Regions from separate parts of the Paenibacillus ottowii genome, predicted to be linked through region 1. Evidence: riboswitches for the same ligand, from Rfam matches in the RefSeq annotation. Region 1 holds a riboswitch; each other region holds the start of a gene.
What was found. Region 1 has a riboswitch for thiamine pyrophosphate ahead of ACQQ6X_RS02165 (ABC transporter substrate-binding protein). Riboswitches for the same ligand answer to the same signal wherever they lie in the genome.
Positions count from the first base shown of each region.

Region 2: linked by a shared signal. The riboswitch ahead of ACQQ6X_RS24475 (thiamine phosphate synthase) and the one ahead of ACQQ6X_RS02165 (ABC transporter substrate-binding protein) in region 1 are both predicted to bind thiamine pyrophosphate.
Region 3: linked by a shared signal. The riboswitch ahead of tenA (thiaminase II) and the one ahead of ACQQ6X_RS02165 (ABC transporter substrate-binding protein) in region 1 are both predicted to bind thiamine pyrophosphate.

Region 1 covers NZ_CP191577.1:482,007-485,284, reverse strand. Annotated here, with positions in the region: gene ACQQ6X_RS02175 (bifunctional 2',3'-cyclic-nucleotide 2'-phosphodiesterase/3'-nucleotidase) at 1-594, opposite strand, end outside; gene ACQQ6X_RS02170 (pyridoxamine 5'-phosphate oxidase family protein) at 813-1,247, opposite strand; TPP riboswitch at 1,514-1,623, shown strand; gene ACQQ6X_RS02165 (ABC transporter substrate-binding protein) at 1,818-2,861, shown strand; gene ACQQ6X_RS02160 (hypothetical protein) at 2,926-3,063, opposite strand.
Region 2 covers NZ_CP191577.1:5,310,375-5,313,652, reverse strand. Annotated here, with positions in the region: gene ACQQ6X_RS24480 (ABC-F family ATP-binding cassette domain-containing protein) at 1-828, shown strand, start outside; TPP riboswitch at 914-1,022, shown strand; gene ACQQ6X_RS24475 (thiamine phosphate synthase) at 1,331-1,951, shown strand; gene thiO (glycine oxidase ThiO) at 1,981-3,129, shown strand; gene thiS (sulfur carrier protein ThiS) at 3,126-3,278, shown strand, end outside.
Region 3 covers NZ_CP191577.1:4,158,044-4,161,321, forward strand. Annotated here, with positions in the region: gene ACQQ6X_RS19295 (NAD-dependent malic enzyme) at 1-948, shown strand, start outside; TPP riboswitch at 1,019-1,121, shown strand; gene tenA (thiaminase II) at 1,256-1,945, shown strand; gene thiM (hydroxyethylthiazole kinase) at 1,971-2,816, shown strand; gene thiD (bifunctional hydroxymethylpyrimidine kinase/phosphomethylpyrimidine kinase) at 2,813-3,278, shown strand, end outside.

The DNA.
Region 1 (3,278 bases):
ACCCACTTTGAGTGTATGCTGTTCACCTTTCTCATCCGTTACTGTTTTATCAAGAATCTGATAAGGGGTAAAATAGTTTTTAGTAGCTTGGCCCTCTTTATCAACATAGACGTTCGCATTTACGTAAGGAAAGTCAGCTCCCTTGAGCGATTTGTCCAGGAAGTCGAGACCGTAGTTGAATTCGTGGTTTCCGACAGTGGCAGCATCATAGCCCATCAGGTTCATCATCTTATAAACCGGATGGACACCGCCTTCTTTCTCAAAGGTTTTGTTACGAGCCATATAATCGTCTAATGGGTTGCCCTGAAGCAAATCGCCGTTATCGAACAGCATACTGTTTCTTGTTTCACTACGTGCCTTCTGGATCAAACTAGCTGTACTAACCAAGCCATATTCGTTGGTTTCTTTGTCTGAATAGTAGTCATAATTCATCAGTGCCCCATGAATATCCGTGGTTTCCATGATCCGCAGATTCACCGTACCGCTATCGCGAGAATCGCTAGCTGCCCAGGATGGAGCGGCCGAAAACACCAACAGGCTACAAGCTACAACTGCTGCTGTAAACCCTTTAAACCATTTTTTACGAAATAACAAAATATACCCCTCCTTATTAAGGTGTATGCCTCATATACATACTTTTGCACATATATGTAAGCTTTGAACCCACCATTCCTATTTTAATCCAATGTAGGACAAAAGAGTAGTCATTTGCTTAAATATTTATGAAAAAATAATTAGTTTTCGAATAAAATAAAAGCCAGTAAATCTCCTGAAAAGATTGGAAATTTGCTGGCTTGTTCTTTATATCATTTCTATTTTGTCCACACCTGGCGCTCCATTTGTTGACCCAAGTATTCAATACGAGTCGGATTCACGTCTAAAATGACATAATCAGGATCATCAGGTCCAGAAAACCACTCTTTCAGAGAATCATTCCATACTTGTTTACGTAACCCCTCATCAGCTGTAACCTGGACGGTAGCCTCCACTTCCAAAACTTCCTTTGTACCCCTCACTTCATACCCTAGCAGCAGATAAGCATTCGGATTGTCCTTTAGCTCATCCACTTTATGTGTTTTACGATCCGTTGCTAGATGAATGTTCATTCCATCGTTAAAAAGGGCCATATAGCGTACTTTCGGTTTTCCGCCCTCTACCGTACCTAACGAGCAAAATTTGTTGTTATCCAAAGCCTTCACAATGGCTTGTTCCAGCTGACTGCGATCCAATGTCTCCGTTTTACCCACAGCACAACAACTCCTTTTTACGAATTAGAATTCTATACGGCTATGCCATCTGGCACCAGCTCTTCTGAACATACTGTGCGGCTGTTCTGAAAATAACATGGCCGGATCAGAATAATGATTCATGTTCATTTTCTGATCAAGCTCACAGTAAAAGTGTACCCTGTCGTTCGGCAAATGAACCGTAAGCCCTCCCTCAAGGCTGGACAGACCCGCGATCAAGGCATATAATCGTCGTAGTAAACCCGAATAAACAAACCCATTAAACCATACAATGCCAGGGGTGCTGGAATCGGCCGGCTGAGAGTGTGTCCCAAGACACTGACCCTTACAACCTGATCTGGGTAATGCCAGCGTAGGAATGCTTGAGCAAGATGTGCCTTTTTAAATACAGGACATCCCTTACTTTGGTATATACAAGCGCAAGCGTCCCGGAACTCGGGACGCTTTTTTTGTTGAAGATGAGGTTGTTGGAAAGATTGCATTCCGGCAGATGTTATTTTTGTGAAAATGGGGAACTTAAGCTGTCTGATTGGACGGATAACGGGTAATTAAAAGGAGAGAACACAACGAATGAAGCGCATGAACATGTTAAGCCTGGGTCTGATCACTCTGTGGCTCATGGCTCTGACTCTGACCGCTTGCGGCGGCAATTCCCCTGCATCTCAACAGGCGGCTCCTGCTGCCGGCACTTCAACGTCTACCCCGGCAAAGGGGCTTAAAGATGTTAAAATCGTGCTCGATTGGACACCCAATACGAATCACACGGGGCTCTATGTCGCCAAGGACAAGGGATTTTACGAAAAAGCGGGCTTGAATGTCCAAATTGTTCAACCAGGTTCAGGCGGAGCTGATCAGATGGTTGCTTCGAATGCCGCACCTTTTGGGATCAGTTATCAGGAAGGCGTTACTCAGGCTCGCATCCAAGGCGTGCCGCTCGTGTCCATCGCTGCGGTGATTCAACATAATACCTCTGGCTTCGCAGCCCCGATAGACCGCGGAATTAAAAGCCCGAAAGATTTCGAGGGTAAAAGCTACGGCGGCTGGGGTTCACCTGTAGAAGAAGCGGTCATGAAATCCATCATGGATTCAGACCAAGGTGATGTGAGCAAAGTGAAGATCGTCAACATGGGCAATGCAGACTATTTTACAGCTGTGAAGCGGGATATTGACTTTGCTTGGATTTTCTACGCATGGACCGGAATTGAGGCCAAGCTTCGAGGTGAGCCATTGGATATGCTGTATGTAAAAGATTATTCCAAAAGCCTCGATTACTATACACCTGTAATTGTGAGCAATGAGCAGACGATAAAAAATGATCCTGACCTGGTCAAAGCGTTCATGAACGCTACTGCACAAGGCTATGAATACACTATCGCTCATCCGGAAGAAGCGGCAGATATCTTAAGTAAAGCTGTGCCGGAGCTGGACAAAAAACTGGTACTCGCTAGTCAAAAATGGCTAAGCCCGCGTTATCAGGACGATGCCACGCAATGGGGCGTACAAAAAGCAGAGGTATGGAAAAACTACTCGGACTGGATGTATGAACGCAAGCTGCTCAGCAAACCTTTGGAAGTCGATAAAGCTTTCACAAACAACTTCTTGCCCAAGCGTTGATCATTTGTAGAAACGCTAAATTACCAACTAAAAAGACTGAACTAAAGAAGTGAACAAAGCGCCACTACGCGGACGGATGGTGCTTACCATCGCCACCGCCCCCGGATTTCCCAAATAAAGCCTCAACAGGATAGAAATCCGGGGACAAAAGCGACCGCTTCGCTTGTACAGCACCATTCCGCCCACTTCGTTTTCGTTCCACTTGGTTTATTCTTTAGTCTCATAGTATCTAAGCGCAAAAGCAGGTGCGCTTATGTGTAAAAATGCCATCCAATCTATCAAAAAACTAAAGTGCTTTTAAGGCGGTTGGCAGCGGAGCGGTTCATTTGAATCTGGAGAAACGAAGTGGTCGCCTTTGCTGTTGGATTCTTACCTTTAAAGTTAATTCAAAGAATCCCACGGCAACAGCGATCGTAA
Region 2 (3,278 bases), 710 kb from region 1:
AACTATGAAAAGTTTCTTGAAATGGCGGATCTGAACAAAGCCCAGCATATTGATGCATATGAGAAGCAGCAGGAATATATTAAGAAACAGGAAGATTTTATTCAGCGCAATAAAGCGCGCGCATCTACATCAGGCCGAGCAAAAAGCCGTGAAAAGCAGCTTGACCGGATCGAACGTATTGATAAGCCTGAAGAAGCTGCAAAGCCAACCTTTCAATTCAAAGAAGCCCGTGCGAGTGGGAAAACGGTTTTTGAGGGTATTGATTTTGAAATTGGTTATACACATGCCCTTCTGCCTAAAATGTCCATGACGATCGAACGTGGCGAAAAGATTGCAATTGTCGGCTGCAATGGGGTCGGGAAGTCTACGTTGCTCAAAACCATTTTGGGAAAAATTCCGCCAATCAGCGGAAAAACCTATCAAGGTGATTTCTTGCAGCCTGCTTATTTTGAGCAGGAAGTAAAGGCTGGAAAAATTACGCCGATTGACGATGTGTGGAATGAATTCCCACATTTGAATCAGCATGAAGTACGAGCGCATTTGGCACGCTGCGGTTTGAAGAATGAGCATATCACACGGCCTCTATCTGCGCTTAGTGGTGGAGAGCAGGCTAAAGTCCGTCTTTGTAAACTATTAATGCGTGAGAGCAACTGGGTACTGTTTGATGAGCCTACCAACCACTTGGACGTCAAAGCAAAGGATGAATTGAAACGCGCATTGAAGGAATACAAAGGGACCGTATTGCTTGTATCCCACGAACCGGACTTTTACGAAGATTGGGTAACCAAAACGTGGAATGTGGAAGAGTGGTCTAGTAAAGTAAACTAAAATCCAGTTCTGGCATATTTCACACAATATAGGGTTTGCAGAATTAGGAAAATATGCTAAGCTATCCTTAGCTGATACAATAAAATAGTCACACTAGGGGAGCCGCCCATGCGGCTGAGACGGAATAAATGGATTTCGGACCCTTTGTACCTGATCTGGGTTATGCCAGCGTAGGGAAGTGAGCACCGTACAAACAAGAGACGCTCTTTACTTTTGTTCGTGCGGGGAACGATATACGTTTACGGATATATTAGTCCGTTTGATTTTGAACGTTCGTCTAACCACTTCCTTAGGGAAGTGGTTTTTTGTGTTTCGTTCTTTTCATTAGTTCGATCTTCCGTAGACGAATTTACATATGGTCTCCTTTCATTATTGCTGGCACATGTGGCTAGCTCTGTATGATATTACCTATATGGAGCTGCAACAATATAAGTTCAGCTAATACGATTATATTTTTTAGCTCAAGTGAGGTGAAATTGAAATCGAATTACACGTAATCACGATGGAAAGTGTGTCCTGTGTAGATGTCCCTCAAGTGGCTGCCGCTATTTATCCTTACATTCACTATGTACACGTACGTTCAAAACAGAAAGGCGCGTCTGCTTTGCTTTCTTTGACTCGTAGCATGCTGGAGCAGAAAGTTCCTTTGCAGAAAATTGTAGTAAATGATCGTGTGGACGTAGCTTTACTTACCTTGGCAGGAGCTGTCCAGCTACCGGCTAATGGGTTATCTGTAGTAGATGCAAAAAGTCTACTGCTAGAGGGCACACGCTGTGGAGTATCTGTTCATTCATTGGAGGAGGTACAGGCTGCCGAGCAGGCAGGAGCGGACTATGTACTGTATGGTCATGTATATGAGACCTCTTGCAAGGCCGGACTTGTACCACGGGGGATAGCACAGCTAGAACGCATATGCGGATTGTCGGACATTCCGGTGATTGCGCTCGGCGGCATACAACCGCACCATGTTCCAGAGCTTTATCATGCCGGAGCAAGCGGAATTGCCGTGATGTCTGGTATTTGGGAAGCTGAGTCCCCCATTGCAGCAGCGATGGAATATAGGCGAATGGTGGATCTTGTAATTCTCGAATCTGAAGCTAGAAAACGGACTAAAGAAAGTTGAATACTCACCAGATAGGAGACAGGGGATAAATGTCAGAGACACATACAGAGACCAAAGCGATAGCACACGCTGAATGTTTGGTCATAGGTGGAGGAGTGATCGGCAGTTCCATTGCTTATCATGTGGCCAAGGAGGGACGAAGTACAATTATGCTGGAACGATGGATCCCCGGTGAGGGAGCATCAGGAGCAGCGGTGGGAATGCTGGCAGCGGAAAGTGAAGAGTTCACAGACCTTGAACTGGCACGATTTGCCCGTGCAAGTCGGGATGCATTCCCTGAACTTGTCAGTGATTTGGAGCGTTTATCGGGTATTTCAGTGCAATTTCGTACAGAAGGCTTTGTGACTCCTTTTCGTTCGGAAGCAGAGGGCCAAAAACGCTGGAATGCTGCTAAGATGCGAGAGGATGATTGTCCCGTTTGGTGGGATGCCAAGGAACTGGCGCGACGGATTCCGGGCTTGGCAGATCAAGTAATTGGGGCTATCTATCGTTCGAAGGAGACACAAGTGGCCCCTGTCCAGCTTTGCCGTGCTTATGCAGGGGCAGCTGCGGTGCTGGGGGCAACAATATGGTCTGGAACTCAAGCTGAGGAACTGGTTATACAGGACGGTCGAGTTTGCGGTGCGCGAACGGACATTGGTTTCTTTTCCTGCGATCAGGTCGTGATTGCTGCAGGTTTGGACAGCTTAAAATTGTTAGAGCAGATTGGATTTGATTATCCACTTTATCCGGTTAAGGGCGAAGCGGTAGCTGTATCTTTGAAAGATCATCCGTTGGATTATACTATTTATGCCGATGATGTTTACCTCGTACCTAAACAGAATAACGAGCTTTGGATTGGCGCCACGAGTCTTCCACATCAATATGACAAAGAGGTGACCGCGGGTGGATTAAAGGGACTGTTGGAACGTGCATCGTTTTGGTTACCGCGTGTACACGAAGCTTCTTTTATACGTGCTTGGGCGGGCTTGCGTCCGCAGGCAGCAGCGGAGCGGCCTTTTATTGGCCCTGTTCCTGGAGTGGAGGGCGCCTATGCTGCAGTCGGGCATTATCGCAACGGTGTCCTGCTTAGTGATGCGACTGGGCGAGCGATGGCCGCTATGCTTAAAGGGGCTGATGTGGCTGAACTTGGAATAAGCAAATTTTCTTCTGAACTTCTCAAGGAGGAAAGTTTATGAAGCTGACCATTAACGGACAGAGCATGACCGTTTCTAATCGGATCACTCGTGTGGATCAGTTGCTGCATGAACTTGATCTAAAGGTGAAAACCGTAGTGGTGGAGCTGAATCGGCATATATTGACCCGTGAAGATCATCATGAAACGGTA
Region 3 (3,278 bases), 1.9 Mb from region 1:
ATTATAGGGAAATACGGTCAAAATATTCTCACCTTTAATGATGACATCCAGGGCACGGGAGCAGTAACCCTGGCTGCGATTATTTCAGCGGTAGGTGTCACCAAAACCCCGCTGCGTGAACAAAAAATACTTGTCTTTGGCCCGGGGGCAGCTGGAATCGGTAACGCCGACCAAATACGGAGCGCTATGATCAAGGAAGGGCTTTCTGAGGAAGATTCATTTAAGTCGTTTTGGGCCTATGATTATCGTGGACTGTTAACGGACGATATGAACGATATACTGGATTATCAGAAACCCTATGTGCGCAAAAAGGAAGAAGTCAGCTCGTGGTCCCGATCGGAAGACGGCAAAATACCGTTGCTGGAGGTCATCCGTCAGGTTAACCCCACCATCTTGATTGGAACTTCCGGTGTAGCTGGTGCCTTTTCTGAAGAGATTATCAAGGAAATGGCAAAGCATGTAGAACGACCGATCATTATGCCCATGTCTAATCCTACCAACCTTGCTGAAGCGGTACCTGAGGATTTGATACGGTGGACTGATGGCAAAGCCTTGATTGCTACTGGAAGTCCCTTTGAGCCTGTCACCTATAACGGTACGAAATTTGAAATTGGTCAGGCGAACAATGCCTTTGTTTTCCCAGGACTGGGTCTGGGCGCGATTGTAGTCAGAGCTAAAAGAATCACCCCTTCCATGTTTACCGCAGCAGCTGATGCCGTTGCCAACGCCGTAGATTCGAATGAAATGGGTGGTGCGCTGCTGCCCCATATCCGAAAATTGCGTGATGTTTCGTACGCAGTTGCGGTTGCGGTAGCGAAGGCCGCAATTCAGGATCAGGTAGCTCAGGCACACATTTCAGATATTGAACAAGCCATTCGGAGTGCGATGTGGAAACCGGAATATGTAAAGGTCAAAGCCGTGGAAAATGTAATCCATCACCCTCACTAATTTCACCAGGAATCCAGAGCGGTTTGACATAACATAGGAACGATTGTACAGTATTAGTCAAAAGAATAGGAAAGTCCACTAGGGGAGCCATTATGGCTGAGACAAGAATGAATCTTGGACCCTTTGAACCTGATCTAGTTCGTACTAGCGTAGGAAAGTGGAGCCTTCGTATATAAGGTTTCAGGCGTTTTTGCGCATTGAACCTATGTTGAAGCCGCTCCAGTTTTCGGGGCGGCTTTTTGGCGTTGTTCCGGGAATTGTATCTTACGGGACTTCTTGTTCTCCATTTTTGTTGGAGGTGGGGAAAATGAGTTTTTCGCAAGAGCTCCGTCGGCAGGCGGATGGCATTTTTCAAGCCATTTATGAGCATCCCTTTGTGAGAGGTATTGCTGAGGGAAGTTTAACAAGAGAACAGCTGATTCACTATGTAAAACAAGATTTTGAATATTTGAACGCCTATATGCGGATTTACGGCATCGCGATCTCCAAAAGCACGAGCCGGGAGGATATGGCTGTATTTAACGAACAGATCTCTTTTATTCTTAACAGCGAGGTTCATCCGCATCAAAATTTTTGTACTGTCGCAGGTGTCACCTACGAAGAGATGCAGGGATATCCACTCGCTCCGTCCGCTCATCATTATATCCGCCACATGCTGACCGTCGCGCATGAGGGTAGCCTTGGGGAAATCATGGCCGTGCTGCTGCCTTGTCCATGGACATACCTTGAGATTGGACGCAGGCTAATGGATGAGGTCAGGCCGGATGAGTCTCATCCGTTCTATGAATGGATTTCCTTTTATGGAAACCAGATTGAAGATGTAACTTCCAAGTATCGAGAGCGCGTGGATGCTTGGGCCGAAGTCGCCTCGACTGCCGAGCGAGAGCGAATGATTGAGCATTTTATGCTAAGCTGTCAGCTGGAATATATGTTCTGGGACATGGCTTATACACAGGAACAATGGCCCGTCCAGATGCACGCTATGGTCTTGGAATAATCAGCATAGATGAGAGAGGAGAAACATGATGAGTATGTGGGAACAGAGTTATTCGGAGCTCCTGACAAAGGTACAAAACAGCAAGCCTCTTGTTCATAATATAACCAATGTGGTGGTCACCAACTTTACAGCCAATGGTCTATACGCCCTGGGGGCTTCCCCGGTGATGGCTTATGCACCTGAGGAAGTAGCGGATATGGCAAAAATAGCGGGCGCCCTCATACTAAATATCGGTACGCTGAACCGCGAGCTGGTGGATGCCATGATTATTGCCGGACAATCGGCAAATGCTCATGGTATTCCGGTCCTGCTAGATCCAGTCGGTGCAGGAGCAACCAGTTTTAGAACCAAGTCAGCACTGCGCATCCTAAAGGAGGTTAACATCTCCCTAGTGCGAGGCAATGCTGCCGAAGTCGCCCATCTTATCGGGGAAGCCCGAGAGATTAAAGGGGTGGATGCAGGCGACAGTGCTGACAGCGGTAATGTCGATCTGGCAGTTCGGGCTGCGCAGACACTTCATACCATGGTTGCCATCACTGGAAAAGAAGACGTTATCACCGATGGAGTCGAAGTACGCTTGATTAGCGGCGGAGACGCGCTGCTTACGAAGGTAACCGGCACAGGCTGCCTACTGACCTCTGTATTAGGTGCGTTTGCAGCTGTTGAGCCCAATCTACTACTCGCAGGTACAGCGGGCTTGGCATTTTACAGTGCAGCTGCTTCCCGAGCCGCAGCGCATACTGCAAAACTGGGGCCAGGCAGCTTCCAGATTGCCTTTCTCGACGAGCTTGCCAAACTACATACTGGTTCATTGCAGAGTCATGTCACGATCCGTGAAGCCGGCACAACCACAACAGGTGGTACGCGATGAGAAACGTGCACATACCGAGAGCGCTGACAATTGCCGGTTCGGATAGCGGCGGCGGGGCCGGAATTCAAGCTGATCTTAAAACCTTTCAGGAGCTTGGCGTATACGGCATGTCAGCTATTACGGCCATAACGGTACAAAATACCTTGGGAGTTCACGGTGTATATCCGTTGCCACAGGAAGCAACAGCGCAGCAGATCGAAGCTGTAGGATCAGATCTTGGGGTCGATGCCTTGAAGACTGGCATGCTGTTTGATGCGGGCATCATCCGCCTTGTAGCCGAGCAGATTCGAAAATTCAGCTGGGAAAAGGTTGTCGTCGATCCTGTAATGATTGCCAAGGGGGGCGCAAAGCTGCTGCAACCGGAGGCGGTGCAGGCTTTGAACGACGACCTGCTCCCCTTGGCTCTGGTCGTCACACCAAATATCCCGGAAGCAGAGGCCTTAACCGGGATAAGCATTCGTA